Regions from separate parts of the Variovorax sp. PMC12 genome, predicted to be linked through region 3. Evidence: predicted binding sites of a transcription regulator. Region 3 holds the regulator's gene; each other region holds the start of a gene.
The links. Region 3 encodes sigma-54, which starts transcription at its own class of promoters, with help from an activator protein. Its sites were predicted from a motif close to TGGCANGNAANCTGCTTT; they were not measured.
Positions count from the first base shown of each region.

Region 1: the regulator sigma-54 is predicted to act here: its motif matches at 6,256-6,273, upstream of C4F17_RS01110 (transglutaminase family protein).
Region 2: the regulator sigma-54 is predicted to act here: its motif matches at 6,143-6,160, upstream of C4F17_RS21735 (isopenicillin N synthase family dioxygenase).
Region 4: the regulator sigma-54 is predicted to act here: its motif matches at 4,270-4,287, upstream of C4F17_RS17740 (TorF family putative porin).

Region 1 covers NZ_CP027773.1:222,471-230,076, reverse strand. Annotated here, with positions in the region: gene C4F17_RS01130 (alpha-E domain-containing protein) at 170-1,126, opposite strand; gene C4F17_RS01125 (circularly permuted type 2 ATP-grasp protein) at 1,140-2,639, opposite strand; gene C4F17_RS01120 (oxepin-CoA hydrolase, alternative type) at 2,740-3,588, opposite strand; gene C4F17_RS01115 (DNA internalization-related competence protein ComEC/Rec2) at 3,732-6,206, opposite strand; gene C4F17_RS01110 (transglutaminase family protein) at 6,347-7,606, shown strand, end outside.
Region 2 covers NZ_CP027773.1:4,669,189-4,676,794, reverse strand. Annotated here, with positions in the region: gene C4F17_RS21780 (YheT family hydrolase) at 1-191, opposite strand, end outside; gene C4F17_RS21775 (YybH family protein) at 258-710, opposite strand; gene rutA (pyrimidine utilization protein A) at 928-2,040, shown strand; gene rutB (pyrimidine utilization protein B) at 2,055-2,849, shown strand; gene rutC (pyrimidine utilization protein C) at 2,875-3,267, shown strand; gene rutD (pyrimidine utilization protein D) at 3,276-4,082, shown strand; gene C4F17_RS21750 (malonic semialdehyde reductase) at 4,079-4,678, shown strand; gene rutF (NADH-dependent FMN reductase RutF) at 4,693-5,244, shown strand; gene rutR (HTH-type transcriptional regulator RutR) at 5,284-5,991, opposite strand; gene C4F17_RS21735 (isopenicillin N synthase family dioxygenase) at 6,218-7,219, shown strand; gene C4F17_RS21730 (VOC family protein) at 7,521-7,606, shown strand, end outside.
Region 3 covers NZ_CP027773.1:3,535,332-3,542,937, reverse strand. Annotated here, with positions in the region: gene C4F17_RS16405 (DUF2214 family protein) at 1-54, shown strand, start outside; gene C4F17_RS16400 (hypothetical protein) at 112-444, opposite strand; gene argS (arginine--tRNA ligase) at 575-2,260, shown strand; gene C4F17_RS16390 (SPOR domain-containing protein) at 2,272-3,036, shown strand; gene C4F17_RS16385 (thiol:disulfide interchange protein DsbA/DsbL) at 3,187-3,834, shown strand; gene lptA (lipopolysaccharide transport periplasmic protein LptA) at 3,959-4,669, shown strand; gene lptB (LPS export ABC transporter ATP-binding protein) at 4,666-5,460, shown strand; gene C4F17_RS16370 (RNA polymerase factor sigma-54) at 5,481-7,088, shown strand; gene C4F17_RS16365 (phospholipase D family protein) at 7,099-7,606, shown strand, end outside.
Region 4 covers NZ_CP027773.1:3,830,106-3,837,711, forward strand. Annotated here, with positions in the region: gene C4F17_RS17720 (LysR substrate-binding domain-containing protein) at 1-345, opposite strand, end outside; gene C4F17_RS17725 (SMP-30/gluconolactonase/LRE family protein) at 372-1,304, opposite strand; gene C4F17_RS17730 (ammonium transporter) at 1,489-2,925, opposite strand; gene glnK (P-II family nitrogen regulator) at 2,955-3,293, opposite strand; gene C4F17_RS17740 (TorF family putative porin) at 3,361-4,227, opposite strand; gene C4F17_RS17745 (YifB family Mg chelatase-like AAA ATPase) at 4,444-5,988, shown strand; gene C4F17_RS17750 (serine/threonine protein kinase) at 6,014-7,606, opposite strand, start outside.

The DNA.
Region 1 (7,606 bases), 2.6 Mb from region 3:
AAGGTATTAATGCACGCTTTTAAACGCCTGAAAAACATCAAATCAGGCGAGTTAATTCATATTGTTTACTTTTGACGTTGCCGATGTCGTTGCGTCAACAATTGTCAAAACTCTGCTCCGAACGGAGCGGGCGTCATCTCCCTCAAGAGAGATGACGCTTTCACGATTTTCAATGCGCAGGCACCAGGAAATCCTGGCTGATCCGGCCGCCCAGCTCGTTCACGCGGTCGAGGAACTGCGTGAGATACGCGTGCAACCCCGTCGCAAGAATCTCGTCGACCCGCGCGTACTGCAGGTCGGCCAGCAGCTTGCCGGCGCGGCGCTGGGTTTCGGCGCTCTGCTCGTTCTGCACCTTCGCGAGGTTGTTGACCACCTCGACCAGGCTCGCATGCAGCGAGCGCGGCATGTCAGCGCGAAGAATCAGCAGCTCGGCCACGCGCTCGGGCTTGATGACGTCGCGGTACACCTTGCGGTAGACCTCGAAGGCCGAGACGCTGCGAAGAATGGCGCTCCAGTGATAGAAGTCGTACTCCTGGTCTTCCTCGGTGGCGGCGCCGAAGAACTCGCTGTTGAGCGCGTGGAACTTCACGTCGACCAGGCGCGCGGTGTTGTCGGCGCGTTCGAGGAAGGTGCCCAGGCGCGAGAAGTAGAAGGCTTCGTCCTGCAGCATGGTGCCCAGCGTGACGCCGCGCGACAGGTGCGAGCGGAACTTCACCCACTCGAAGAACTGGCCCGGGTCGCGCTCGAAGTCGCCCGCGCGCAGCATGCGGTTCACTTCGAGCCAGGTGGTGTTCTGCGTTTCCCAGGCTTCGGTGGTGAGCGCGCCGCGCACGGCGCGTGCGTTCTCGCGCGCGGCCTTGAGGCAGGACACGATGGACGAGGCATTGCTCTCGTCCTTGACCATGAACTCCATCACTTCCTTGGGCGCGATCTGGTCGTACTTCTGGTTGTACCAGGGCAGCAGCTCGCTGATGGAGAGCACGCCCTGCCAGCCGTACTTGGCGACTTCGGCGGATTGAGGCAGCAGCGAGGTCTGGTAATTGACGTCGAGCATGCGCGCCGTGTTCTCGGCGCGCTCGGTGTAGCGGGACATCCAGTAGAGATGGTCGGCAGTACGTGACAGCATCTTCGTCGTGCTCCTACAGCGATTGGCTTTGCGACTGCGCGGGCGCCGCCTTGGGCTTGGGCGCGCGGTCGGCTTCGAGAATCCAGGTGTCCTTGGTGCCGCCGCCCTGCGACGAGTTGACCACCAGCGAGCCTTCTTTCAGCGCCACGCGCGTGAGGCCGCCGGGCACCATCTGCACCTCGCTGCCCGAGAGCACGAAGGGCCGCAGGTCGATGTGGCGCGGCGCGATGCCTGCGTCCACGAAGGTGGGCGAGGTCGACAGGCTCAGCGTGGGCTGGGCGATGTAGCCGTCGGGCTTGGCGATCACGGCCTTCTTGAAGTCCTCGATCTCGGCCTGCGTGGCGGCCGGGCCGATCAGCATGCCGTAGCCGCCGGCGCCGTGCACTTCCTTGACGACCAGGTCCTTCATGTTGTCGAGCGTGTATTGCAGCTCGTCCTTGTTGCGGCACATGTAGGTGGGCACGTTCTTCAGGATCGGCTTCTCGCCGAGGTAGAACTCCACCATCTTCGGCACGTAGGGGTAGATCGACTTGTCGTCGGCCACGCCGGTGCCCACCGCATTGCAGATGACGACGTTGCCTTCGCGGTAGGCGCGCATCAGGCCCGCGCAGCCCAGCGTGGACGTGGGACGGAACACCTCGGGGTCGAGGAAGTCGTCGTCCACGCGGCGGTAGATGACGTCGACGCGCTTCGGCCCGCGCGTGGTACGCATGTAGACGAAGTTGTCCTTGACGAACAGGTCCTGCCCTTCGACCAGCTCCACGCCCATCTGCTGCGCGAGGAAGGCGTGCTCGAAGTAGGCGCTGTTGTACATGCCCGGCGTGAGCACCACCACCGTGGGCTCGGCCGTGGCCGGCGGCGCGCTGGCGCGAAGCGTCTCCAGCAGCAGGTCGGGGTAATGCGCGACCGGCGCGATGCGGTTCTGGTTGAACAGCTCCGGGAAGAGCCGCATCATCATCTTGCGGTTCTCGAGCATGTAGCTCACGCCGCTGGGCACGCGCAGGTTGTCTTCGAGCACGTAGTACTCGCCGTTGCCCTCGGCATCGGGGGCGCGGACGATGTCGATGCCCGAGATGTTCGAGTAGACGTTGTGCGGCACGTTGACGCCCATCATCTCGGGGCGGAACTGCGCGTTGTTCAGGATCTGCTCGGCCGGGATGATGCCGGCCTTGATGATTTCCTGGTCGTGGTAGACGTCATGCAGGAAGCGGTTGAGCGCCGTGACGCGCTGAACCAGCCCTTTTTCCATGCTGTCCCACTCGTTGGCCGGAATGATCCGCGGCAGCAGGTCGAACGGGATGAGCCGCTCGGTGCCGGAACCGTCTTCGTCCTTCGCGCCGTACACGGCAAAGGTAATACCGACCCGGCGGAAAATCATTTCCGCCTCTTCACGCCGCGAACGCATCACCTCACCGGGTTGCTTCGCGAGCCATTGGTCGTAGCGCTTGTAATGCTGTCGGATCGCAGCCCCCGCATAGGGCAACTGCTCATACATCTCGTCGAATTTGTGCATGGAACGACCAATCTCCTTGAGCCGTAGCTTAGCAAGTTCGAGGCCAGTAGAACCCCTTATGCGGCGGCCGGAGACGGGTCGAAGCTCTTTTTTTTGCGGGCTACCGCACCGGGGTTTCGGCCGGCGGCTGCTGCTTCTTGCGCGGCGAGAGGAATTCCTTGATGCGCTCCCCGCTCTCGTCGCCGTAGAGGCTGGCAACGGAAGATTCGCGCTCGGCATCGAGCTGTTCCCGCCGGCTGCGGCCCCGGGCAGAGTGCACGAGCTGCTTGATGCGCGCCTGCACTTCGAACGGCCCGCGGGAAAGCTCCTGCGCCCATTCGAGCGCCGTGGCGCAGGCACTGCCGCGCGGCACCACCTTGTTGACCACGCCCCAGTCGTGCAGCCGCCTGGCGCTGCAGGGCTTGCCGTCGAGCAGCATCTCCAGGGCCGCCTGCGGCGGCAGCGAACGCACCAGCGAATCGGAACCTCCGCCGTCGGGCGTGAGCCCCAGGTTGACGTAAGACATCGCGAACCTGGCGTCTTCCGCCGCCACGATGAGATCGCAGGCCAGGCACAGCGAAAAACCGCCCGCCACGGCCGCACCCTCGACCGCCGCGATGACGGGCTGGGGCGCTTCCTGGATCGCCATGATCCATTCGTTCAGCGCCTCGAGGTGGCCGTGCTGCTCGGCCTCGGGCAACTTGCGCTGCCGCGCCAGCCGCCGAAGGTCGCCGCCGCCGCTGAAGTGCTCGCCCTCCCCGCACAGCACGATGGCGCGCACCGTGCGAAAGCCCGAGGTGGCCCGCAGCGCCTTGGCCGCCGCGCGGTAGACCGCCGGGTTGACCGCGTTGCGCGCGGCCGGGTTGCTCAGGGTCAGCACCAGCACCGGACCCTCGCGGTGCGTCTTGAGCCTTGCGCCGGACGTGGCCGTGGCGCTCGCGCTGGTGATGGTCGGGACGGCGGTGGTCATGGCGCGGGCCCGGAAAACCGGCCCCACCGGCAACTGCTGCGATCTTGCATGGCATTCCCTTTGCGTTGTTTCAGACCGTATAACGCACGCGACCACTCGCCGGCGCTACCTCAGTGATGAGTACTTTACGCTTAATTTGACAATTAATTCACGATTTCAACGCGTTCAGGCACACGATGCCGCCAGTAGCGCGCATGGCGCTCGCGCTCGCAGGCGACATCGTCAGGCTGCGTGCTGCGCCAGTGGGCGGCACCGCAGCGGGGGCTGTCGACCAGCCGTACCCCGTGGGCCGCGTACCGCGCCGCCACCTCGGGCGCCGGGTGGCCGAAACGGTTGCGATAGCCTGCCTGGACCAGTGCAATGCGCGGCTGCACGGCGTCGAGGAAGGTTTCGCTCGACGAGGTCTTGCTGCCGTGATGAGGCACCAGCAGCACGTCGGCGCGCAACTCCGGCGCGCGCGCGACCAGCGCGGACTCCTGCATGCGCTCGACATCGCCCACCAGCAGCGCGGCGGCACGGCCGTTGCCGATGCGCAGCACGCACGACACGGCATTGGGCTTGGCGGTGAAGGCCTGGTAGTCGTCCGCCGCGGGGTGCAGCACCTCGAAATCCACGCCGTCCCATGTCCAGCGCTGGCCGGCCTCGCAGCGCCGCGCCGGACGCAGGGCCTGCAGCGGATGCGTGGCTTCGATCGAACTGCGCAAGTCCGCTTGCGGCTGCATCGCGAGCACGGCCTGCGCTCCGCCCGTGTGGTCGGTGTCGCGATGGCTCAGCACCAGCATGTCGAGGCGCTCGCCATAGGCGCGCAGCAGCGGCACGAGCACGCGGTGGCCGGCATCGCTTTCGAGGCTGTAGCGCGGACCGGTGTCGTACAGCAGGCTGTGCGTGGCGGTGCGAACCAGCACAGCGTTGCCCTGCCCGATGTCGGCGGCCAGCAATTCGAACTCTCCCGCCGCGGGACGCGGCGCCTGCCACAGCAACACCGGCAGCAGGAACGGCAGGCCGAGCACGCGCAGCGACCACGGCAGGCGCATCGCGAGCAATGCGCCGCCAGCCACGCCGCAAGCCGCCATCCACAGCGGCGGCGCGGCCATCGACAGCGTGGCGAGCGGCAAGCCGGCGCACCATTGCAGCAGCACCGAAAGCGCATGCACCGCCCACGCGGCCGCGTCCCACAGCGGCGCGATGGACACGCCCAGCATCGCCAGCGGCGTGACGACCAGCGTGACCCACGGGATCGCGACCGCATTGGCCAGCAGCCCGACCAGCGACACCTGCTGGAACAGCAGCAGGCTCAGCGGCGCGAGCGCCAACGTGATGACCCATTGCTCGCGAAAGAAACCCAGCAGCCGCGCCGAAGCCCGCGCGCGCGGCTCGCCGGGCACCGACGCATCGGTGGCGAACAGCACGCCCACCGCCACGAAGCTGAGCCAGAAGCCGGCCTGCATCAGCGCCCATGGGTCGAGCGCCACCACCACCGCCGCGGTCAGCAGCCACACATGCGGCCAGGGCCAGCGCCGCCCGGTGAGCCGCAGCGTGGCGACCGTCGCGAGCATCCACACCGTGCGCTGCGACGGCACGCCCCAGCCGCTGAAGAGCGCATAGAGCCCCGCCAGCAACACGCCGCCGACCAGCGCGGCCTGCTGCGCGGGCAGGCCCAGCATCAGGCGCGGGCAGCGCCGCCACAGCCAGCCAACGACATGGGCCGCCAGCCACGCGAACATCGTGACGTGGAGGCCCGAGATCGACATGAGATGCGCCACGCCGGTGGCACGGAACACATCCCAGCCCGCGCGGTCGATGGCCTGCTGGTCGCCCGTGACCAGCGCCGCGATCACGCCGGCCCGCGCGCGGTCGGGCACGCGCTCGAAGATCGCGTCGCGCACGGCTTCGCGCGCACGCTCGACCGGATGCCGCCAGGTGACGGCGATGCGCTTCGGCGCGGCATCTCGCGCACCGGTGCGCACATAGCCATTGGCCTGGATGCCCTGCTCCCAGGCCCACAGCTCCCCGTCGAAGCCGAAGGGATTGACGTTGCCGTGCGGCGCCTTGAGGCGCACGGCAAGCAGCCATCGCTCGCCGGCGTGCACGGAAGCGACCGGGCTCGCGGACGCGGCCTTGCCGGCGGATGAGCGCCCCCACAGCCCCGTGTTCTCCGCATACCAGCCGAGGGAGACGTGGCCCGGAACCGGCAATGGCTCGTCGACGGACGCATCGGCCCAGCGTGCGGACTCCACATCGAGCCGAAACCGCGTCCCGGCTTCGTTGCGTTGCGGCATCTCCGCGACCACGCCCGTGACCACGAGGTCGCGCCCTTCGAGCGCCGGTGCCAGCGCGCCGCCCGCGTAGACCACCGCGCGCCAGCCCGCCAGCCCCGCCCCGGCCATGGCTCCGCAAAGCAGTGCGAGCACCATGGCCGGCAGGCGCCGTTCGATGAAAAAAGGCCGGCGCCATCGCCCGAGACCCGCCACGGCCGCCAGCAGCAAGACGGCATAGACCCATGCGGGCCAGAGCGACGGCTGCTGCAATTGCAGGGCCGCGCCCAGCAGCGATCCGCCCAATGCGGCGAAGCCTCGCGACCCGCCCACGGCATTGCCCGACGCGTGAAATCGCGTCATGAAAGAACGTCCGTACACATGATGCAAACCCTCCCCGACTCACGCTCAGTGGCGCGTTAATTGCTAAGCATCTCGGCTAGTATGCGTCTCACCAGAGACATCTTTCCGATGCAATCTGCCAGTACTGCACACAAAAACGCATGTCTATCCACGCCGCTCTACACCACGTCACCCATTACAAATACGACCGCCTGGTGCAGTTGGGCCCTCAGGTCGTGCGCTTGCGTCCCGCGCCGCATTGCCGCAGCAACGTCATCTCGTATTCGCTGCGGGTCGAACCCGCGGAGCACTTCGTCAACTGGATGCAGGACCCGTTCGCCAACTACCAGGCGCGGCTCGTGTTTCCCGAGAAGACACGCGAGTTCAAGGTCACTGTCGACCTCGTGGTCGAAATGGCGGTCTACAACCCCTTCGACTTCTTCCTCGAGCCGCAGGCGGAGAACTTCCCCTTCAAGTACACGGCCTCGCAGGCCGAGGAGCTCGCGCCCTACCTCGTGGCCGACCCGGTCACGCCGCTGCTGGAGGCCTACCTCGACAAGGTCGAGCGCAAGGAACAGCGCACCATCGACTTCCTGGTCGGCATCAACCAGCAGGTGCAGAAAGACGTCAACTACCTGATCCGCATGGAGCCCGGCGTGCAGACGCCGGAAGAAACGCTGGCCAACGGCAGCGGCTCCTGCCGCGACTCGGGCTGGCTGCTGGTTCAACTGCTGCGCCACTGCGGACTGGCCGCGCGCTTCGTCTCGGGTTACCTGATCCAGCTCACCCCCGACGTGAAGGCGCTCGACGGCCCGAGCGGCACCACGGTCGACTTCACCGACCTGCACGCCTGGTGCGAGGTGTTCCTGCCGGGCGCGGGCTGGATCGGCCTCGACGCCACTTCGGGCCTCTTGGCCGGCGAAGGCCACATCCCGCTGGCCTGCACGCCCACGCCATCGAGCGCCGCGCCCATCGAGGGCGGCGTGGACGAATCCGAGGTCGAGTTCGGCCATGAGATGAAGGTCACGCGCATCTACGAATCGCCGCGCGTCACCAAGCCCTACACCGAAGAGCAATGGGCCGAGGTGCTGACCCTCGGCGACGCGGTCGATGCGCGCCTGAAGGCCGGCGACGTGCGCCTCACCATGGGCGGCGAGCCGACCTACGTGGCCACCAGCGACCGCGACGCGCCCGAGTGGAACACCGACGCCCTCGGCCCCACCAAGCGCGGCTACGCCACCGAGCTCGTGCACAAGCTGCGCGCCGAGTACGGCAAGGGCGGCTTCCTGCACTTCGGCCAGGGCAAGTGGTATCCGGGCGAGCAGCTGCCGCGCTGGGCGCTGTCGATCTTCTGGCGCGCCGACGGCCAGACGCTGTGGCACGACCCCGAGCTGTTCGCCGACGAACGCTTTCCCACCCAC
Region 2 (7,606 bases), 1.1 Mb from region 3:
AACAGCACCAGCAGCGGCGCCGGCTGCCGGGGCGCATCGACGAAGTCGACGTCGATGAAGTCGCCGTCGGGCGTCTGCCAGCGCTCGCGCCGGTAGACCGGCGCCGGCCCGTCGAAGCGGCGTGCATAGAGCGCGGGCCAGATCGTCTGCAGGTTGCCGCCGGGCAGCCAGCGCGGCGCCATGTAGCCCATGGCCGTCGAGGGGGAAGGGTCCGAAGCAGATGACGGGGGAGCGGAAGGAACGAAGGACGGCATCGATCAATGCAGGGTCTGGGGCGGATCGTTGGCGTCGTCGGGTTCGCGCGCGCTGCCGGGGCTCGCATGGTGCGCCACCAGGCGCCAGCCCTGCGCGGTCTTGTGATAGACGTTGGTGGCCAGCACGAAAGCGTGGCGCGGGCCCTCGGCCGTGAGCACCTCGATGCGCTCCAGCACGTTGTGCACCGCGCTGGCGAGCGATTCGATCTTGCGCACCCGCGCGGGCGTGGCGTGGATCGCGCCGTTGCCGAACATCTGCTCGAAGGCCGCGCGGATCGCGACCGCGCCCACCAGCCGCGGACCGCCGGGGTGCACGCAGAACACCTCGTCCTCGTCGGCCCAGCAGGCCATCAGTGCATCGATGTCGCCGCGTTGCAGCGCTTCGTAGAAGGCCGCTTCGACGTCGTCGGCAGTGCCGCCGATGGCCGCGGCGGCGCGGAGTGGAGTCTTGGGCATGGCGTGATTCTGCCGCGCAGTCGGTGACGGGGGCACTGCACCGCTTTGGCACGGTCCGCACCGCGGTGCCGCAATCCTGGCGAATCGCCTGCTCCGTTTTGGACCAAATGGTCAAACACAAACCTGAAAATACCACTAAGCCATTGATTTAAAACAAATTTTCAAACTGGCACGCCGCATGCAAGGAGCTGCGCAATCACGCAACAGGAGTCCTTCCATGAACGTCGGCATCTTCATTCCCATCGGCAACAACGGCTGGCTGCTTTCCGAAAACGCGCCCCAGTACAAGCCCAGCTTCGAGCTCAACAAGCAGATCACGCTGAAGGCCGAGCGCTACGGCGTGGACTTCGCGCTGTCCATGATCAAGCTGCGCGGCTTCGGCGGCAAGACGGAGTTCTGGGACCACAACCTGGAGTCGTTCACGCTCATGGCCGGCCTCGCGGCCGTCACCAGCAAGATCAAGCTGTTTGCCACGGCCGCATCGCTGGTCATGCCGCCGGCCATCGTCGCGCGCATGTCGTCGACCATCGACTCCATCTCCAACGGCCGCTTCGGCCTGAACCTCGTCACCGGCTGGCAGCGCCCCGAGTACTCGCAGATGGGCATGTGGCCCGGCGACCAGTTCTTTGGCACGCGCTACCAGTACCTCAGCGAATACATCCAGGTGCTGCGCGACCTGTGGGGCACCGGCCGGTCGGACTTCAAGGGCGAGCACTTCAAGATGGACGACTGCCGCATGAGCCCGCAACCGCAGGCCGACATGAAGGTGATCTGCGCCGGCCAGAGCGACGCGGGCATGGAGTTCTCCGCCAGGTACGCCGACTACAACTTCTGCTTCGGCAAGGGCGTGAACACGCCCAAGGCCTTCGCGCCCGCGGCCCAGAAGCTCATCGAGGCCACCGCCAAGACCGGCCGCCACGTCACCACCTACGTGCTGATGATGGTGATCGCAGACGAGACCGACGAGGCCGCGCGCGCCAAGTGGGAGCACTACAAGGCCGGCGCCGACCACGTAGCCATTGCATGGCTGGGCCAGCAGGGCGCGGCCGACACCAAGTCGGGCGCCGACACCAACGTGCGTCAGATGGCCGACCCGACCTCGGCCGTGAACATCAACATGGGCACGCTGGTGGGCTCCTACGCAAGCGTCGCGCGCATGCTCGACGAAGTGGCCGAGGTGCCCGGCACCGAAGGCGTGCTGCTGACCTTCGACGACTTCGTGCAGGGCGTGGAAGCCTTCGGCGAGCGCATCCAGCCGCTCATGAAGAGCCGCGCGCACGTGCAGAGCCCCGTGCCGTCGCAGGTCGAGCCCCAGCGCCTCGCGGCCTGAACAGGAGCACCCACGTGAGCGCACCCGCACGCAACACCACCCTCACCTCGACCACGCCCGTCGGCGCGCCGCGCCCGCCCGGCGCACCCGCACCGCTGGTGCTGCCGGCACGCCCCGAGCCGCTTGCGATGCACGCCAGCGATTCGGCGCTGATCGTCGTCGACATGCAGAACGCCTATGCATCCATTGGCGGGTATGTCGACTCGGCCGGCTTCGACATCTCCGGCGCGCAGGGCACCATCGCCAACATCGTGCGCGCCATTGCCGCAGCGCGCGCGGCGGGCATGCTGGTCGTGTTCCTGCAGAACGGCTGGGACGCCGACTACGTGGAAGCCGGCGGGCCCGGCTCGCCCAACTGGCACAAGTCGAACGCGCTCAAGACCATGCGCGCCAGGCCCGAGCTGCAGGGCAAGTTCCTCGCCAAGGGCGGCTGGGACTACGAACTCATCGACCAGATGAAGCCGCAGGCCGGCGACATCGTGGTTCCCAAGACGCGCTACAGCGGCTTCTTCAACAGCACGCTCGACAGCACGCTGCGCGCGCGCGGCATCCGGCACCTGGCCTTCACCGGCATCGCGACCAACGTGTGCGTGGAGTCGACGCTGCGCGACGCCTTCCACCTCGAGTACTTCGCGGTGATGCTGGAAGACGCCACGCACGAGCTCGGCGGCCCGGCCATCCAGAAGGCATCGGTCTACAACGTCGAGACCTTCTTCGGATGGGTCTCCACGGTGGACCAGTTCTGCGCCACCTTTGCCGCGCCGCAAGCCGTTTCCCAACCCGCGTCGGCCGAAGCGGCCGTCGCCTGATTCACCTTCATCGAGGAGTTCCCCAATGCCCAAGCAAGCCATCATCCCTCCCGGCACCGGCGTGCCGCTCGCCCCCTATGTTCCCGGCACGCTCGCCGACGGCGTGCTCTACGTGTCGGGCACGCTGCCCTTCGACAAGGACAACAACGTGGTGCACGTCGGCGACGCGAGTGCGCAGGCCCGGCATGTGCTCACCATCATCAAGGGCGTGGTCGAGGCCGCCGGCGGCACCATGGACGACGTGACCTTCAACCAGATCATGCTCAAGGACTGGGCCGACTACGCGAAGATCAACGCGGTGTACGCCGAGTTCTTTCCCGGCACCAAGCCCGCGCGCTACTGCATCCAGTGCGGCCTGGTGAAGCCCGATGCACTGATCGAGATCGCCTCGATCGCGCACATCGGCAACAAGGGCTGAGGCGCCGCATGCCTTCGCTGCACTACGAGGTGCACGGGCCGTCCGAGGCGCCCTCCACTGTGCTGCTGTCGTCCGGCCTCGGCGGCTCGGCCGGTTTCTGGCAGCCGCAGCTCGGCGCGCTGGTCGACGCCGGGCACCGCGTCGTCGCCTACGACCAGCGCGGCACGGGCCGCAGCCCCGGCGCGCTGCCCGCTGCCTATGCCATCGAGGACATGGCGCAGGACGTGCTGGAAATCCTCGACGCCACGAACACTTCGCGGTGCCACTTCGCGGGCCATGCGCTCGGCGGCCTCGTGGGCCTGCAGCTCGCGCTGGATGCACCCGCGCGCATTGCGAGCCTCGTGCTCGTCAACGCATGGTCGAAGCCCAACCCGCATTCGGCGCGCTGCTTCGATGCACGGCTCGCGCTGCTCGGCGCATGCGGTGCGCGCGCCTACGTGGAAGCGCAGCCGATCTTCCTCTACCCCGCAGCCTGGGCCGCCGAGCACGCGCAGCGCGTGGCCGCCGAAGTCGATCACGCCTTCGCCCATTTTCCCGGCGAGGCCAACATGCGCGCGCGCATCGCCGCCCTGCGCGCCTTCGACATCGACGCACGCCTGGGCGACATCGCCGCGCCCGCATTGGTGGCTGCGGCCAAGGACGACGCACTCGTGCCCTGGACCTGCTCCCAGCGCCTGGCCGATGGCCTGCGCGACGTCACGCTCGACTTCATGCCGCACGGCGGCCACGCCCACAGCGTGACCGAGGCCGAAGCCTTCAACCGCAGCCTGCTCGACTTTCTTTCGCGGGTCACCGCACCCGCAGTTCCAGCATGACCACTCTTGCATCCACACTCGACGACGCAGCGCTGTCGCTGCTGTTCACCGGCGCACGCAGCCACAACGGCTGGACCGACGAGCCCGTCACCGACGCGCAACTGCGGCAGATCTATTCGCCCGCGAGCCTGGGCCCGACCTCGGCCAACTGCTCGCCCGCGCGCTTCGTGTTCGTGCGCACGCCCGAAGGCAAGCAGCGCCTGGCGCCCGCGCTCTCCAAGGGCAACCTCGACAAGACCATGAGCGCGCCGGTCACCGTCATTGCCGCATGGGACCGCAAGTTCTACGACAAGCTGCCCACGCTGTTCCCGCATGCCGACGCGCGCAGCTGGTTCACCGGCAGCCCCGAGGCCGCCCACGAGACCGCCTTCCGCAACGCGAGCCTGCAGGCCGGCTATCTGCTGCTGGCCGCGCGCGCGGTGGGCCTGGACGCCGGCCCGATGTCGGGCTTCGACAAGGCGAAGGTCGACGCGGCCTTTTTCGAGGGCACCGACTGGACCGTCAATTTCCTCATCAACCTCGGCCACGGCGATGCGTCGAAGGTGTTCGGCCGCCTGCCGCGGCTGCCCTTCGACGAAGCCTGCGTGCTGGCCTGAAGGAGTCACTCTCCATGTTGAACGCCATGGCCTCCCACGCCCCTTCGTCATCGAACCCCGCCGGCTTGCCTGCGGGCTTGCAGAAGGCCGACTACCGCAACGCGATGGCGCGGCTGGGCGCGGCGGTGAACATCATCACCACCGACGGCCCGGCGGGCCGCGCCGGCTTCACCGCATCGGCCGTGTGCAGCGTGACCGACGAGCCGCCGACGCTGCTGGTGTGCCTGAACCGGTCCGCTTCCGTGTACCCGGCGTTCAAGGCCAACGGCGTGCTGTGCGTGAACGTGCTGGCAGCGGGCCACCAGTCGCTGTCCGCGTTGTTCGGCGGCAAGACGCCGATGGACGAGCGCTTCGCCGCCGGCCGCTGGAGCCGCAAGACCACCGGCTCGCCGATGCTCGACGATGCGGCCGTGTCCTTCGACTGCCGCGTGGTGCACGCGACGAGCGCGGGCACGCACGACGTGCTGTTCTGCGAGGCCGTGGCGATCGCGATCGGCGGCGCGGCGCAGGGCTTGATCTACTTCGACCGGCGCTATCACGAGATCGCGGCGCCGCCGCAGCACTGAATTGCTTCCTCCCCGGAAGGGGAGGGAGCAAGGCAAGAGTCAGCGCGGCGCGATGCCCTGCAGCACGATGCGCTGAACGTTCTCCACCGTCTCCTCGAAGAACGCCGCATCTTCCAGCGTGTGCCCCGTCAGCGCCTGCACCTGCACGCCGAAATCCGCGTAGTGCTGCGTCACCGCCCACAGCGCGAAGATCAGGTGGTGCGGATCGATCGGCGCCAGCTTGCCGGACTCGACCCAGGCGCGGATCACTTCCGATTTCTTCTCCACCAGCGAGCGCAGCTCGCGGTCCAGTTCGTCGCGCAGCAGCGGCGCGCCCTGGATCATTTCAAGGCAGAACAGCCGCGATGCATCGGGCCGGTCGCGCGACACCACCAGCTTGCGGCGTATGTACCCGCCGATGGCCTCGGCCGGGTCCTGCTCGGCGCTGAAGCCGCGCAGAGGTTCGAGCCACAGCGCGAGCAGATCGCGCAGCACGTTGACGTAGAGCTCTTCCTTGTTCGCGAAGTAATAGAGCAGGTTGCTCTTCGACACATCGGCACGCGCCGCCACTTGGTCGATCGACGTGCCGTGCAGGCCGAAGCGCGAGAACAGCCCCAGCGCCGCGCCGAGGATCGCGCTGCGCTTGTCCTCGATCTGGCGCAGCCGCCGGTTCACGGCCGACGCACTGCGCACGGCCGGCTTGGCACGCTTGCGCGCCGGTTTGTCGGTACTGCTGCTGGCTGCGGCCAGCGCCTTGGTCTTCGGCATCTTCCCTCGCTCTTCTCTTCACGTTCATCGGTTTTCAAACGGCGCACCACTGTAAGGCCACGGTGCATCGCCTTGCGTCACGACCGGCGGCACAACGCAGTGTTGCGCACCATGCTGACGCGGCGAATGCGATTTGTCCATTTGGTCCAACTGGCACAGACGTTGCATGGCGAAAGGCATGCCAACGCATGCACGACTGCATGACCGACCGAATGAGGAAGCCGCCATGACCCTGCTGTCCGTTCCCATCATCGATCTCGCGCCCTACTTCGACGGCACCGCCGAAGGCAAGTCGGCGGTTGCGAGAAAAGTCGACGAAGCCTGCCGAAGCATCGGCTTTCTCGTCATCACCAACCACGGCATCGCGCCCGAGCTGATAGAGCGCGTGTCGTCGCTCTCGCGCCAGTTCTTCGACATGCCGCTGGCCGAGAAGCGCAAGGTCGACCGGCCGCGCGAAGACGCGGTGCGCGGCTACAGCGCGGTCGGCGAAGAGGGGCTCTCCTACAGCCTGGAAGAGGCAGCGCCCGGCGACCTGAAGGAGTCGTTCTCCATCGGCCCGTCGAACGTGCCCGACGACGACTATCACCGCGGCCCCGCCGCCGGCCCGCACTTCGAGCCCAACAGCTGGCCGCCCATCGACGGTTTCCGCGAAGCCTACGAAGGCTACTTCGAGGCCATGAGCGATCTCTCGCGCTCGCTGATGCGCATCTTCGCGCTCGGCCTCTCCCTGCCCGAGACCTTCTTCGACGACAAGATCGACGAGCACATCAGCATGTTCCGCGTGCTGAGCTATCCACCGCAGCGCGAGCAGCCGCTGCCGGGCCAGTTGCGCGCGGGCGCGCACAGCGACTACGGCAGCCTCACCATCGTGCTGCCCGACGACAAGGGCCTGCAGGTGTTCAACAAGGCAGGCCAGTGGGTCGACGTGCCGCAGGTCGAGGGCGGCCTGGTCGTCAACATTGCCGACCTGATGATGCAGTGGACCAACGACCAGTGGGTGTCCACGCTGCACCGCGTGATCAACCCGCCGTTCGAGGTGGCGAGCACCAACCGCCGCCAGTCGCTGGTGTTCTTCCACCAGCCGAACTACGACGCGATGGTCGAGTGCCTGCCGAGCTGCCTCGCGCCCGGCGAGGTCGCCAAGTACGCACCCATTTCCTCCGGAGACCACCTGACGTCGAAGTTCGTCAAGCAGACGACCTTTGGTGGGACCAAGGTGGTGGCTTGAGATGACTTACCGCTGTTCTTCGGGACGCGCTCACGCCGACGGGGTACCTTGCTCCGCGAATGTCCCCCGGCCTGCGGCCTCCTCCTTTATTTCGCTGCGCAAGGCACCCCGCCGTCGTGAGCGTTACGCAGAGCAGTTGTTGATCAGCCGAGTACCAGCAGCGTGCCCTGTGCGCAGGGCGTCGGGTACTCCCCGCAGCGAAATAAAGGAGGAGGCCGCAGGCCGGGAGACATTCGCGGAGGGGAGTACCCGACGGCCTGTGCACGCGCCCTGAAAAACACCACATCAAAAAAGCACAGACATGGCCCACCTCTCCTACGTCAACGTCTTCGCCAAAGACGTGGTCGCGCTCAGCGGCTTCTACCAGCGCGTGTTCGGCTTCACAGA
Region 3 (7,606 bases):
ATCGCGCTGATTCCGCTGGTGGCGGTGTTCCTGGCGCGCGGCTTCGGCAAATAGGAAGCCGGGACGAAAAAAAGCCCGCGCGAGGCGGGCTTCTTCAGCGTTGGCGGTGAATCAGCCCTTGGCTGCGTCCGCTTCGCACTTCTTCATGAAGCTGTTCTTGGCGGCGCCGGCCAGGGCCTTGCCGTTCTTGTCCACAGCCTTGGTGGCGCAGGCGGGAGCGGCGGCGGCCTTGGCGTCCTTTTCGCACTTCTTGACGAAGCTGGCCTTGGCAGCGCCGGCCAGGGCCTTGCCGTTCTTGTCGACAGCCTTGGCGTCGCAGCTGGCGCCGGCGGCCGGCGCGGCCATGGCGGCGGGAGCGGCCGCCGGTGCGGCGGCCTTGTCTTGCGCGTAGGCGCCGAAGGAGAGACAGGCGCCCAGGGCTACCAGGGAAAGGAACTTCTTCATGGTGATATGTCCTTGCAAGGTTGGTTGTGACAGTTGCCCCGCCCCGGGGCCGACCATCGTAACGGGCCAGGTTCACGATTGGATGACCATCGTCAACAGCTCCCGGGTTTGCCCCCGGTAAAATTCGCAGATGCTATTGGTCAAACAGGAGCTGCTCGCGGCGCTCGCGAACACGCTCGAATCCCTCTCGCCCGGCGCTGGCTCCAAAGCCGCGTTCGAGTCGCCCAAGGTGGCCGCCCATGGCGATTTCGCCAGCACGGCAGCCATGCAGCTCGCCAAACCGCTAGCGCGCAAGCCGCGCGAGCTGGCCGAACAGCTCAGCGCCGCCTTGCTCGCAACCCCCGCTTTCGGCCAATGGGTCGAGGCCATCGAGATCGCCGGCCCCGGCTTCCTCAACATCCGCCTGAAGACGGCGGCCAAGCAGCAGATCGTGCGCGAGGTGCTGTCGGCCAGCGAAAGCTTCGGCCAGCAGCCCGCCACGGGCGAGAAGGTGCTGGTCGAGTTCGTCTCCGCCAACCCGACTGGCCCGCTGCACGTCGGCCACGGCCGCCAGGCCGCGCTGGGCGACGCCATCTGCAACCTGCGCGCTTCGCAGGGCGAGAGCGTGTGGCGCGAGTACTACTACAACGACGCCGGCGTGCAGATCCAGACGCTGGCCAACAGCACCCAGCTGCGCGCGCGCGGCTTCAAGCCCGGCGACGCCGAGTGGCCCAGCGGCGAAAAGGCGCCGGCCTACAACGGCGACTACATCGCCGACATCGCCGAAGACTTCAAGGCCAAGAAGACCGTCAAGTCGGAAGACCGCGAAGTCACCGCCACCGGCGACATCGAGGACATCGACGCCATCCGCGAGTTCGCCGTGGCCTACCTGCGCCGCGAACAGGACCTCGACCTGCAGGCCTTCCGCGTGCACTTCGACCAGTACTACCTGGAGTCGAGCCTCTACACCAGCGGCCGCGTCGAGGCCGCCGTGCAGAAGCTGGTGGCCGCCGGCAAGACCTACGAGCAGGACGGCGCGCTGTGGCTGAAGTCGACCGACTACGGCGACGACAAAGACCGCGTCATGAAGAAGCAGGACGGCACGTACACCTACTTCGTGCCCGACGTGGCGTACCACATCGCCAAGTGGGAACGCGGCTTCCACAAGGTCGTCAACATCCAGGGCACCGACCACCACGGCACCATCGCCCGGGTGCGCGCCGGCCTGCAGGCCGTGGGCGAGGGCATCCCCGAGGGCTACCCCGACTACGTGCTGCACACCATGGTGCGCGTGGTCAAGGGCGGCGAGGAGGTCAAGATCAGCAAGCGCGCCGGCAGCTACGTCACGCTGCGCGACCTGATCGAATGGACCAGCACCGACGCCGTGCGCTTCTTCCTGCTGAGCCGCAAGCCGGACACCGAGTACACCTTCGACGTCGACCTCGCGGTCACCAAGAACAACGACAACCCGGTGTACTACGTGCAGTACGCGCATGCGCGCATCTGCTCGGTGCTGGCGGGCTGGGGCGGCGACCGCGCCACGCTGGCGGGCGTCGACCTGTCGCCGCTGGAAAGCCCGGCGGCCCAGGCGCTGATGCTGCTGCTGGCCAAGTACCCGGCCATGCTCACCGCCGCCGCGCGCGATTTCGCCCCGCACGACGTCACTTTCTATCTGCGCGAGCTGGCCGCCAGCTACCACAGCTACTACGACGCCGAGCGCATCCTGGTGGACGACGAGAAGGTCAAGCTGGCCCGCCTGGCGCTGGTCGCCGCGACCGCGCAGGTGCTGCACAATGGCCTCGCGATTCTCGGCGTCAGTGCGCCGAGCAAGATGTGAACCACCCCACCATGAAGAAGACAACCAGACAACGCGGCAACATCGTCATCGGCCTGATCATCGGGCTGGTGCTCGGCCTGGGCGTCGCGCTGGGCATCGCGGTCTACGTGACCAAGGTGCCGATTCCTTTCGTGACCAAGACGCAGCGCGGCGGCGCCGAGCAGGACGAAGCCGAGGCTCGCAAGAACCGCGACTGGGACCCGAACGCGCCGCTCGCCGGCAAGGCTGGCGCGCCCAAGCCGGCGCCGGCCGCGGGCGGTCCGGTCAACCCCGTCACCGGCGAGCCGGCCACCACCGCCGTCACGCCTGCCACTGCGCCGGCGACCACCGCGCCGCCCGTGCCCGTGGTGGTGCCCCCCACTGCCGCCAAGCCGCGCACCGCCCCCGCGCCCGCCGAGGCCAACGCGCTGCCGCCGTCGAACGACCCGCTGGGCGACCTGGCGCGCGCCCGCTCGGGCGGCGGCTCCGGCAGCACGACCACCGCGTCGGCCGCGCCCAGCAGCAACAGCAGCGCCGCCAGCAGCAGCTCGGGCGCCGACCCGTTCATGTACTTCGTGCAGGCCGGCGCCTTCCGCACCACCGACGACGCCGAGGCCCAGCGCGCCAAGCTGTCGCTGATGGGCGTCGAGGCCAAGGTCACCGAGCGCGAGCAGGCGGGCCGCACCGTCTACCGCGTGCGGGCCGGCCCCTTCAACAAGAAGGAAGACGCCGACCGGCTCAAGGAGCGCCTGGACGGCGGCGGTCTCGATTCGGCGCTCGTGCGGGTGCAGCGCTGACGCCTCGGCGATCGATTGCCACCAATAGCCCTTAAGCTTCGCCGCGCGGTATCTGCCGCCACCATTCATCGCCTTGGGCGCGCCGCGGGCGGGGGGAACTCCCCGCCGCGTGCCGGCTCAGTCTGCCGTACCAACTGGAGAACCCTTTCAATGAAACGTCGTGACTTTTCGCTGGCCGCCACCTCGCTCGGGCTGCTGTCCCTGGCCGCCAACCCGGCCCATGCCCAGGCGCGTGCGCCCAAGGCCGGCACCGAGTACCTGGTGCTCGACAAGCGCGTGCCCGTCGACGCGCCGGCCGGCAAGGTCGAAGTGGTCGAGTTCTTCTCGTACAACTGCCCACATTGCAACGACTTCGAGCCGTCGCTCGAAGCCTGGGTCAAGTCGGCTCCCAAGGAAGTGGCGTTCCGCCGCATCCCGGTGCCTTTCGTGGGCAACGACGTCGAAGCCAAGCAGCGCCTGTACTACACGCTCGAGGCCATGGGCAAGGTCGACGAATACCAGCCGAAGGTGTTCAACGCGATCCACGCGCAGCGCCAGAACGTGAACGGCGACGCCAACATCATTGCCTGGGCCGCCGCCAACGGCCTCGACGCCGCGAAGTTCAAGGAACTGTTCACCTCGTTCGGCGTGGCCAGCAAGGCCAAGCGGGCTTCGCAGATGACCGATGCCTACAAGGTGGCTGGGGTGCCGGCGATGGCCGTGGCCGGCCGCTGGTACGTGGACGGCGAAACCGCCGGCAGCATGACCAAGGTGCTGCAGGTCGTGAACTACCTCGTGGGCGAAGCCAGGAAGGGCTGACCCGGGCTTTGCGCACCTCGTGGCGCCGCGCCTCATCCCCGGCCCGCTTCGGCGGGCTTTTTCATCTGTGCGTGCGGGTTGTCGCAATCAGCCGCATACAATGCCGAGCAAGTTTCGTGCCTCTATGACATTGCATTCTTACTCCACCACTCCCTTCCTGCGTCGCGTCGGCCGCCTGGCCGCCGCCGCGTTGCTGCTGGCCGGCCTTGCCTCGGGCGCCCTGGCCGAGACCGCCGACCGCAGCAAGCCGATGAACATCGAGTCGGATGCCATGCGCTACGACGACCTCAAGCAGACCAGCGTGTTCACGGGCAACGTGCTGGTAACAAAAGGCACGATCATCATCCGCGGCGCGCGGCTCGATGTCCGCCAGGACGCCGAGGGCTACCAGTACGGCGTGGTCACGGCGGCACCCGGCAAGCGGGCCTATTACAAGCAGAAGCGCAACGCCCCCGACGAGTGGATCGAGGGCGAGTCCGAAGTCATCGAGTACGACAGCCGTGCCGACAACGTCAAGTTCATCCGCAACGCGGAAATGCGCCGCCTGCTCGGTTCCACGCCGAACGACGTGAGCACCGGCGCCCTGATCGTCTACGACCAGAGCAACGACACCTACACGGTCAACGGTTCCACCGTGCCGCCGAACACCGCGGTCAACGCGTCGTCCCCGAGCGGCCGCGTCAAGACCATCCTGACACCCAAGGCCGCCACGGCGCCCGCGCCCGGCGCACCGGCCGGGGCCAAGCCGGCCGCGCCGGCAGCGTCCACGCCCGCGCCCGGCACGGGCCTGCGCTCGACCACCACGCTCGGTGGCGATGGAGAAACCCGCAAGTGATCGAAACCGCTGGAACCCAGGAAGCCAACGGCGCACCGGGCAGTCGCCTGGTGGCGCGCGGCCTGAAGAAGAGCTACGGCAGCCGCACGGTCGTGAAGGACGTCTCGCTCGACGTGCAGAAGGGTGAAGTCGTCGGGCTGCTCGGCCCCAACGGCGCCGGCAAGACCACCTCGTTCTACATGATCGTCGGGCTGGTGCGCGCCGACGCGGGCGAGATCACCATCGACGGCGAGCCCATCGCCCACATGCCCATCCACCGCCGCGCGCGCATGGGCCTGAGCTACCTGCCGCAGGAAGCCTCGATCTTCCGCAAGCTCACGGTGGAGGAAAACGTGCGCGCCGTGCTCGAACTGCAGCACGAGCCCGACGCGAGCGGCAAGCTCGCGCCGCTGTCCAAGCAGCACATGGAAGAGCGCCTGTCCGAACTGCTGGCCGACCTGCGCGTCGACCACCTGCGCGATTCGCCGGCGTTGGCGCTGTCGGGCGGCGAGCGACGCCGCGTCGAGATCGCACGCGCCCTGGCCACCCAGCCGCGCTTCATCCTGCTGGACGAACCCTTCGCCGGCATCGACCCGATCGCCGTCATCGAAATCCAGCGGATCATCAGCTTCCTGAAAGAGCGCGGCATCGGCGTGCTCATCACCGACCACAACGTGCGCGAAACGCTGGGCATCTGCGATCACGCGTTCATCATCAGCGACGGGCATGTGCTGGCACAAGGTACGCCCTCGGAGATCGTCGACAACGCCGAGGTACGCAGGGTGTACCTAGGCGAACACTTCCGTATGTAAGGAAGGGTCGGGTTCTCCACATGAAGCAAGGGCTGTCCCTTCGCGTCTCGCAGCACTTGGCGTTGACGCCCCAGCTGCAGCAGTCGATCAGGCTGCTCCAACTCTCCACGCTCGAACTGAGCCAGGAAGTGGAGCAGATGCTCGACGAGAACCCCTTCCTCGAGCGCACCGCGGAAGAAGCGGCGCGCGAGGAGTTCGGGCTCGACACCGCCGACGCCCCCGCTGCGCGCGATGACGGCAGTGACGGCGGCGACGGCGAGAGCGACTTCACCCCGCCGCCCGCCAGCACCTCCACCGCCTCGACCGAGACCGCCACCACCACCACGGCCGACTCCGACGGCCCCGCCGCCGAGATCGCCGAGCGCGAGCCCGACTGGGAAGGCGACGGCACCGTCGACATGGCGCCCGACGACAGCGAGTGGGGCAGCGACGCTCCCGCGCGCCAGAACAACCTGGGCGACGACGAACGCGCCGACGCCACCGAACTCGCGCGCAGCCAGGAATCGCTGCAGTCGTTCCTGCACCGCCAGGCGCTGAGCCTGCGCCTGAGCGAGAACGACAGCGCCGCGCTGCGCTTCCTGATCGAGTCGCTCAACGACGACGGCTACCTCGAAGACTCCCTGCCTGCGCTGGCCTCGGGCCTGGCCGGCGACGACAACGACCAGTTCGACGACCTGGTGCACCACTTCCAGGTGGCGCTCGGCCTGCTGCAGAGCCTGGAGCCGGTGGGCGTGGGGGCGCGCGACCTCGGCGAATGCCTGAGCATCCAGCTGCGCGCGCTGGCCGCCGAGGACGACGACGAAGACGAAGAGCAGGCACAGGTCTACAAGACCGCGATCGCCATCTGCAAGCAGCCGATGGAACTGCTCGCGCGGCGCGACTTCAAGCGCCTGGCCACGCTCACCCGCAGCAGCGAAGAGCTGGTGCGCTCGGCGCTGCAGGTCATTGCGCGGCTGGAGCCCAAGCCGGGGCGCCGTTTCGTCGACGTCGAGCGCAACATCGTCATTCCCGACGTGATCGTCACCAAGACCGGACGCGGCACCAACGTCAAGTTCCGCGTCATGCTGAATCCCGAGGTCATGCCGCGCCTGCGCGTGCACGACATCTATGCCGGCGCGCTCAAGTCGCACAAGGGCGAGGGCAGCCAGGCGCTGTCGCAGCGGCTGCAGGAGGCGCGCTGGTTCATCAAGAACATCCAGCAGCGCTTCGACACCATCCTGCGCGTGAGCAACGCCATCGTCGAGCGCCAGAAGAGCTACTTCGTGCACGGCGAGCTGGCCATGCGCCCGCTGGTGCTGCGCGAAATTGCGGACGAACTGGGCCTGCACGAATCCACCATCTCGCGCGTGACCACCGCCAAGTACATGGCCACGCCGTTCGGCACGGTCGAGCTGAAGTATTTCTTCGGCTCGGCGCTGGGCACCGAGACCGGCGGCAATGCGTCGAGCACGGCGGTGCGCGCGCTGATCAAGCAGTTCGTGAGCTCCGAGAGCATCAAGAAGCCGCTGTCGGACAGCCAGATCTCCGAGATGCTGAAGGAGCAGGGCATCGAGTGCGCGCGCCGCACCGTGGCCAAGTACCGCGAAGCCTTGCGCATTGCGCCCGCCAACCTGCGCAAGGCCCTGTAGAAAGCCTTCGATGAGCCGTCTCCCGATGTCGCGCTGGGGCCATTGGGTGATCGCTTTGCTGGCCGTGCTGCTGTTCAGCGGCTGCGCCACCCTGCCCGACGAGGCGCCGCGCCCGCCCACCAAGGCCATGGCCGTGTCGCCCGACACCGCGCTCGGCAAGCTCGCGATGGCGGCCCAGCCCGACCCCGACCTGAGCGGCTTTCGCCTGATGCCCGGCGGCGACTTCGCCTTCGCCACCCGCATCGAGCTGGCGCGCCGCGCCCAGCGCACGCTGGACGTGCAGTACTACCAGATCGAGAACGACGAGACCGGCCGCTACCTGCTGCGCACCCTGCGCGACGCCGCCCTGCGCGGCGTGCGCGTGCGGGTGCTCATGGACGACCTCTACACATCGGGCGAAGACGAACTGCTGCTCGGCTTTGCCGCCACGCCGAATGTAGAGCTGCGGCTGTTCAACCCGTTCCCGGCAGGGCGCAGCAGCCTGGTCAGGCGCTTCGCGGCTTCGCTGTTCGACTTCA
Region 4 (7,606 bases), 290 kb from region 3:
GAACAGCTCGAGCCGGGGCATGAGGAACTGCCGGCTGAAGGTCGGCGTGACGGCGATGCGAAGGCGCGTCGCGCGCTGAGCCGCGCCGCCGCCCAACGGCGTGGCCTGCAGTGCGGCAAGCCCGGTGCGCACGTTCGCAAGATAGGCCGCGCCGTCGGCCGTGAGGCTGAAGTCGCTGCGCCCGAACAGCTTGAAGCCCACGTGCGCCTCGAGCTGGCGGATGCGGTGGCTCACCGCGCTGGGCGTGACGCACAGCTCGTCGGCCGCGCGGCCCGCATGCCGCAGCCGCGCCACCGCCTCGAAGGTCAGCAGGCACTGGATCGGCGGAATGTGCTGCAGAGCCATGCGCGCCTGAGAACCCTCTTCGGCCTTCAGTCTTCGAAGAAGCTCACCGGCAGTCCCGGCGTGTCGACCCGCATCGCGATCACCATGCCCGAGGCCGGGCGCTGCGCGATCTCGTCAGCCGGGCGGCCCTTGCGGGCGCTGGTGACGAACAGCGTCTTCAGGTCGTCGCCGCCGAAGCAGGGCATGGTCGGGCACTGCACCGGTACTGCGACGGAGGCCACGCGCTCGCCCGAGGGCGAAAAACGCAGCAGCTGCGCGCCTTCGAACATGGCCACCCAGTAGTGGCCCTGCGCATCGATGGTGGCGCCGTCGGGGCGGCCGTCGTAGTGCAGCGGCGACGCGGGCGTCCAGCCTTCGGGCTTGGCGCCGAACTGCTGGAACACTCGCACATGCGAGAGCGAATTGGCCTCGGCGTCCCAGTCCCATGCATGCACCACGTGCGCCGCGGTGTCGGCCCAGTAGAGGGTGCGGGCGTCGGGCGAGAAGGCGAGGCCGTTGGCGGTGGTGGCCTGGTTGGCCATCTGCGTGATGGTGGGCGAGATGCCGGTGTCGCTGCGCGCGTCGAGGCAGTAGAGCGCGGCGTTGGGCCGGTCCTTGGCCTCGTTGAGCGAGCCGCCCCAGAAGCGGCCCAGCGCGTCGCACTTGCCGTCGTTGAAGCGCATGGTGCGCACGTCGTGCTCCACGCGCGCCATCGCGGCCAGCTCGCCGCCCCATTCGCGCGCACGGTAGATGCCGTCGCGCAGCGCAATGACGAGGCCGCCGCGCCGCGCCGGTGCCATGCAGCCGGGCTCGGTGGGCAGGGCCCAGCGCTCGACCGTGGCGCCCGGCGTGCCGATGTCGCCGCGCGTTCGCAGCACGGCGCGGCCGGGAATGTCGAGCCAGTAGAGCGATCGTTCCTGAGGGTGCCAGAACGGCGATTCGCCGAGCTCGCAGAGGCTGTCTTCGATGGAGGTCCACATGGTGGGCCGATTGTGCTCCCGCCCATTGCGCCTGCGGCCAAAAAAAAGCCCGCCGGCGCCGGAGCGCTTGCGGGCTGAACATCCAAAGGAGACCTCGCTTGAAAAACTTGTTCTTCAGTTCAGTAGCACCGCGGAACCGGCTCTGCCGGGCCGCAGGTGCTGCCCCCTGCAAGGGGGCTTCGGTTTACCTGTTGTATGCGGTTTCGCCGTGGGAAGAAATGTCGAGGCCTTCGCGCTCTTCTTCTTCCGACACACGCAGGCCGAGGGTCAGGTCGGCGATCTTGTAGGCGATGAAGGCCACCACGCCGGACCACACGACCGTGAGCGCCACGCTCTTGATCTGGATCCAGACTTGCGCGCCCATCGAGAAGGTGTCGGGCGTCGCGCCGCCGGTGCCGCCGAGGCCCTTGGCCGCGAACACGCCGGTCAGGATGGCACCCAGGATACCGCCCACGCCGTGCACGCCGAACACGTCGAACGCGTCGTCCGCACCCAGCATGCGCTTCAGGCCGCCGACACCCCACAGGCAGACCAGGCCGGCCAGCAGGCCCAGCACGATCGAACCCATCGGGCCGACGAAACCGGCGGCGGGCGTGACGGCCACGAGGCCGGCGACGGCACCGGATGCTGCACCCAGCATCGAGGCCTTGCCCTTGTGCAGGCTCTCGCCCAGGATCCACGACAGCGCGGCGGCAGCGGTGGCGAGCACCGTGTTGATGAAGGCCAGGCCGGCCAGGGCGTTGGCGGCACCAGCCGAGCCGGCGTTGAAGCCGAACCAGCCGACCCACAGCAGCGAAGCGCCGACCATGGTGAGCGTGAGCGAGTGAGGCGTGAACGCTTCCTTGCCGTAGCCGACGCGCTTGCCGACCATGTAGGCACCCACGAGACCGGCCACACCGGCGTTGATGTGCACCACGGTGCCGCCGGCGAAGTCCAGCGCGCCGTCCTTGCCCAGCAGGCCGCCGCCCCACACGATGTGGGCGATCGGCACGTAGCTGAAGGTGAACCACAGCACCGAGAACAGCAGCACGGCCGAGAACTTGGCGCGCTCCGCGAAGGCGCCGACGATCAGCGCCACGGTGATGGCCGCGAACGTGCCCTGGAAGGCGACGAACACGTATTCGGGAATGGTGGTCAGCGCACCGAAGGTTTCCTGCGTGATGCCCTTCATGAAGATCTTGTCGAATCCTCCGAAGAAGTTGCCGTCACCCGAGAAGGCCAGGCTGTAGCCGTAGACGGCCCACAGGATGCTGATGAGCGAGAAGATCACGAAGACCTGCATCAGCACCGACAGCATGTTCTTCGAACGGCCCAGGCCGCCGTAGAACAGCGCGAGGCCGGGGATGGTCATCAGGATCACGAGGAGGGTCGAAGTCAGCATCCAGGCGGTGTCGCCGGAGTCGATCTTCGGAGCCGGGGCAGCGGCGGGTGCGGCCGCGGGCGCCGCTGCGGCGGGTGCCGCGGCTGCATCGGCCGGAGCCGCCGCGGCGGGCGCTGCCGCTGCGGGAGCCGTTGCGGCCGGTGCCTCGGCAGCAGGCGCTGCCGGGGTCTGTGCGAAGCCGGAAGTACCGGCGGCAAGCACGCTCAAGCCGAGCGCAAGAGAGACAAGCAGTTTTTTCATAATCGTTGTTCTTTCGGGCCAGGACTCGATCAGAGGGCTTCGCGGCCCGTTTCGCCGGTGCGGATGCGAACGACCTGCTCGAGGTTGTAGACAAAAATCTTGCCGTCGCCGATCTTGCCGGTACGGGCGGCGCCTTCGACGGCTTCGATCACGCGATCCACGAGGTCGTCGGAGACGGCCGCCTCGATCTTCACCTTGGGCAGGAAGTCGACCACGTACTCCGCGCCGCGGTAGAGCTCGGTGTGGCCCTTCTGGCGTCCGAAGCCCTTCACCTCGGTGACGGTGATCCCCTGCACGCCGATGGCCGACAGTGCTTCGCGCACCTCGTCGAGCTTGAACGGTTTGATGATGGCTGTGACCAGCTTCATGAGTTTTCTCCTTTGGATGGAAATGAAACGATGCGGCAGCTTGGGCCGCATCTCGTTGTTCTGCTGCTTACAGCGTCTTCGTCAGCGTGAGGATGAAGCGCGCCTTGTTCGGCGAGTAGGTGGTCTGGCCGATGGGGCCGAAGCCGAGGTCGATGCCCGGGTTGGACACCGCGAGGTACGAGCTCTTCTTGTTGGCGCCCTGCACCGAGCCGGTCAGCGACAGGCCGTTGCCGAAGTCGTAGCTCGCGCCCACGTTGTAGTCCACGTAGCTCTTGTAGCCCAGGCTGCGGATGTCGCTGGACATGTTGGTGTAGCCCACGGCCGCCTTCAGCGTGACCTTGGGCACGATTTCCTTGCTGTACGACAGGTTCAGGTAGCCGGTGTTGGTGCCCTTCAGGCCCGAGCCGGCCTTGTTGCCGGCGTAGCCGAAGTAGTCCTTCGACACGGTGTGCGAGTACTTGGCGGTGAACGAACCGAAGGTTTCGTTGGCATAGGTCGCGCCGACGTACAGCTCGGTGGTGTTGCCCGCCGAGTTGCCCGGGTAGATGTAGGTGAGCGCACCCACGTCCATGTCGAGCGGGCCGGCCTTGAACTTGTAGCCGCCGTAGATGTCGCTCTCGATGCTGTTGCCCTTCTGCCAGTTGACGCTGGAGTTCCAGTTGCCCACGTAGAAGCCGCTGCTGCCGAAGGCGTAGTCGAAGCCGCCCTGGATCGCGGGCTTGAAGCCCTTGGTCTTGGCGTAGTCGTTCTTGCCGATCATGTCCTGGTCCTGGCCGCGGAACTTGTAGTTCGTGGTCAGCGAGACGTTGCCCGTGAAATCCGGGGCGGGCGCGGCGGCCGGGGCATCGGTCGTCGCCTGGGCCAGGGCTGCGCCCGAAGCGGTCAATGCAGCGGCCAGAACGATCATCGCCTTGGCGGCGGTACGGTGCGTCATCGGGAAACTCCTCGCAAGTGTGTTGTTGGACCTGAGAGGCTCAAAGCAGGGAGCGTGCCAAACTGCACAAATACCTGTGCCCCATGCGACTCGCCCGCGTCGTGTTGTGAGCGAAATCGTTACAACGCTTGTTTCGAGCGGTTGCGGCTTTCAACAGGTTCGCACCACCGCGGACACACCACAGATGGACGCACCATCTTGGGGACAGGGAGAGAAATGAGTTTGTCTTTGGTGCAGGGCCGAGCCTTGCTGGGGCTGGAAGCGGCCAGTGTCACGGTCGAGGTGCATCTGGCCAACGGCCTGCCCAGCTTCACGCTGGTCGGCCTGGCGGAAACCGAGGTCAAGGAAGCCCGCGAACGCGTGCGCTCGGCTATCCAGAACGCGGGGCTCGAATACCCCAACAACAAGAAGATAGTGGTGAACCTGGCCCCCGCGGACCTGCCCAAGGACTCCGGGCGCTTCGACCTGCCCATCGCGCTGGGCATCCTCGCGGCCAGCGGGCAGATCGACGGCGCCAGGCTGGCCGGACACGAGTTCGCGGGCGAACTGTCGCTCTCGGGCGAGCTGAGGCCGGTGCGCGGCGCCCTGGCCATGGCGCTGGCCCTGCACACGCGCGGCGTGGCGACGCGGCTGGTGCTGCCCCTGGACAGTGCGCACGAGGCCGCTCTGGTGCCCGACGGCGAGGTCTATGGCGCACGGCATCTGCTGGATGTGGTGCGGCAGTTCGTGGTCGACACCGAGGCAGCCTCGCAATGGCCCGATCCGCCGCCCGACGGCTGGGCGCGGATCCGTGCGGCGCCCGGCGCCAGCGCACCGCGCTACGCCGACCTGGCCGACGTCAAGGGGCACGCGGGCGCCAAACGCGCGCTGGAAATCGCCGCGGCCGGCGGCCACAGCCTGCTGATGATGGGCGAGCCGGGATCGGGCAAGTCGATGCTCGCGCAGCGCTTCGCGGGGCTGCTGCCGGCCATGAGCATCGAGGAGGCGCTCGAGAGCGCGGCGGTGGCCAGCCTGGGCGGCCGCTTCGCGACGGAGCGCTGGATGCTCCGGCCCACGTCTGCGCCGCATCACACGTCCAGCGCGGTGGCACTCGTAGGTGGCGGTTCTCCGCCCCGGCCCGGAGAGATCTCGCGCGCGCACCACGGCGTTCTCTTCTTGGACGAGTTTCCGGAATTCGCCCGCTCGGCGCTGGAGGCGCTGCGGGAGCCGCTGGAAACCGGCACCATCACCATTGCCCGCGCCGCCCGGAGTGCCGAATTCCCGGCCAGATTCCAGTTGATCGCCGCGATGAACCCCTGCCCTTGCGGCTACCTGGGTTCCGCTTCAAAAGCCTGCCGCTGCACGCCCGACCAGATCTCGCGCTACCAGGGCAAGCTCAGCGGCCCGCTGCTCGACCGCATCGACCTGCACATCGAGGTGCCCGCGGTGTCGGCGCAGCAACTGCTAGACGCGCCCCCCGGCGAATCGACGGAGAGCATCCGCGGCCGGGTGATCGCCGCGCGCGAACGTGCGATGCAGCGCCAGGGGTACGCCAACCAGTCGCTGCAGGGCAGCGCGATCGACCAGCACGCCGGCCTCGACGATGCGGCCCGCAAGTTCATGTTCAACGCGGCGGCCAAGCTGGGATGGTCCGCGCGCAGCACGCACCGCGCGCTGAAGGTGGCACGCACGATCGCGGACCTGGGGTCGGCGCAGGCGGTGCAGGTGGAGCATCTGGCGGAGGCGGTGCAGTACCGGCGGGCGCTGCGGGGCAGCGCCTGAAGAATCCGGAGGCAGCTGCAGCCCGCTACTTGAACTCGTGACTCACCACAGGCGCCGACTTGCTGTCCTGCACGGTCACCCGTTGCCGATACACCTCGAGGTCGCCGTTGCGCACCTCGATGTTGTAGATGCCGGGACGCAGCGGCAGCGACTTGAGCGGCGGGCTCACGCCGCGGTCGGCGCCGTCGACGAAGACCTGGCCCCAGGGGCGGATGTTGAGCACCACGCGGCCCATGCCCGGTGCGGCGGCGGTCGCGTCGGGCGCGGCCGGCACCGTGGGAGGAGACAGCCGGTTCAGCTCGGCAATGGCGTTGCGGGCGTCGCGGGCGTGCAGCCCTCGGCGGTAGCGGCGCAGGTAGGCCTCGTAGCCTTCGCGTGTGTTCTCGGCCTGGGCCAGGCTCCAGTCTTCCGCCTCGGCGGTCGCAAGCGCCGTATCGGCCGGTGTCGTGGCCGGCGGATTGACCGGCACGTTCTCGATCGGCGTCAGCGGTGCGCCGGCCGGCGTGGCAGGCGTTGCGGCCGGCGCACCGGCGACCGTGGTGCCGGCGCTGCCGCCAACAGCGGCCGGGGCCGTCGTCGGGCCTCCATCGGTGACAGGCGGAGTGGCTGCTGCCGGCGTGCCCGATGCGGCACCGGCATCGGTGGCCGGCGGAGGCATCACCGCGGGCGGCGACATGTTGCTCGACATCGGCGAAGCCGGCGGCGGCACCGGCACCATCGCGGTGGAGGTCTGCTGCGGCTTCATGCCGGAGGTCAGGCGCAGCCCGATCCAGCCACCCACGGCCACGAGCGCGAACACCAGCACACCCACCATGACCCAGGGCGGACGGCGCGACGACGCAGCTTTCTGCGTCCTGGTCTTCTTCACTGCCGGCGCCGGTGCCGGGGCCGGCGCCTCGACGGCAGCCACCGGCAAGGGTTCCAGCGGCACCGGCCCCGACATCGGCGAGAACTGCTGCGGCGCGAGCGGCGGAGGCGGAGGTGTCGACGACACGGGCGCCGCAGGAATGATCACCGCCGGCACGCCCATGCCGCTCACATAGATGTCGCCCAGCTTGACCAGCCCCAGTTCTGCGGCGAAGGCGGCCACGGTCTGCGTGCGGTCCTTGCTGTGCACGGCCAGGGTGTGGTCGACCGCGGCGCAGAAGCCCGGGCTCAGGTCGTCGCGGCCCATCGAAGACAGCGGCACGTAGGCGTCCTGCACGCTGCGCACCACGGCCGAGGGCGGCGGATGGCCGGTCACCGCACGGTAGAGCACGGCGCCCAGCGCGTACAGGTCGGTCCAGGGGCCCTGCAGCAGGGTGTTGTCGTCGGCGTACTGCTCGATGGGCGAGTAGCCCGACTTCACCATCACCGCCACCTCGTCGACCAGGTCGGCGATGGACTTTCGCGCCGCGCCGAAATCGAGCAGCACCGGCAGGTCGTCGGGCTGGATGAAGATGTTGTCGGGCGCGATGTCGCGGTGGAAGCACTGGCTGCGGTGCAGCGTCTCCAGTGCCCCCAGCAGCGGCCCCAGCATGCCGAGCAGCCAAGCCTCGTTAATGCGGCCGGGTTCGTCTTCGGCAAGGCGCCTCAGGGTGCGGCCCTTGTAGAGCTGGATCGCCATGTAGGCGGTCGA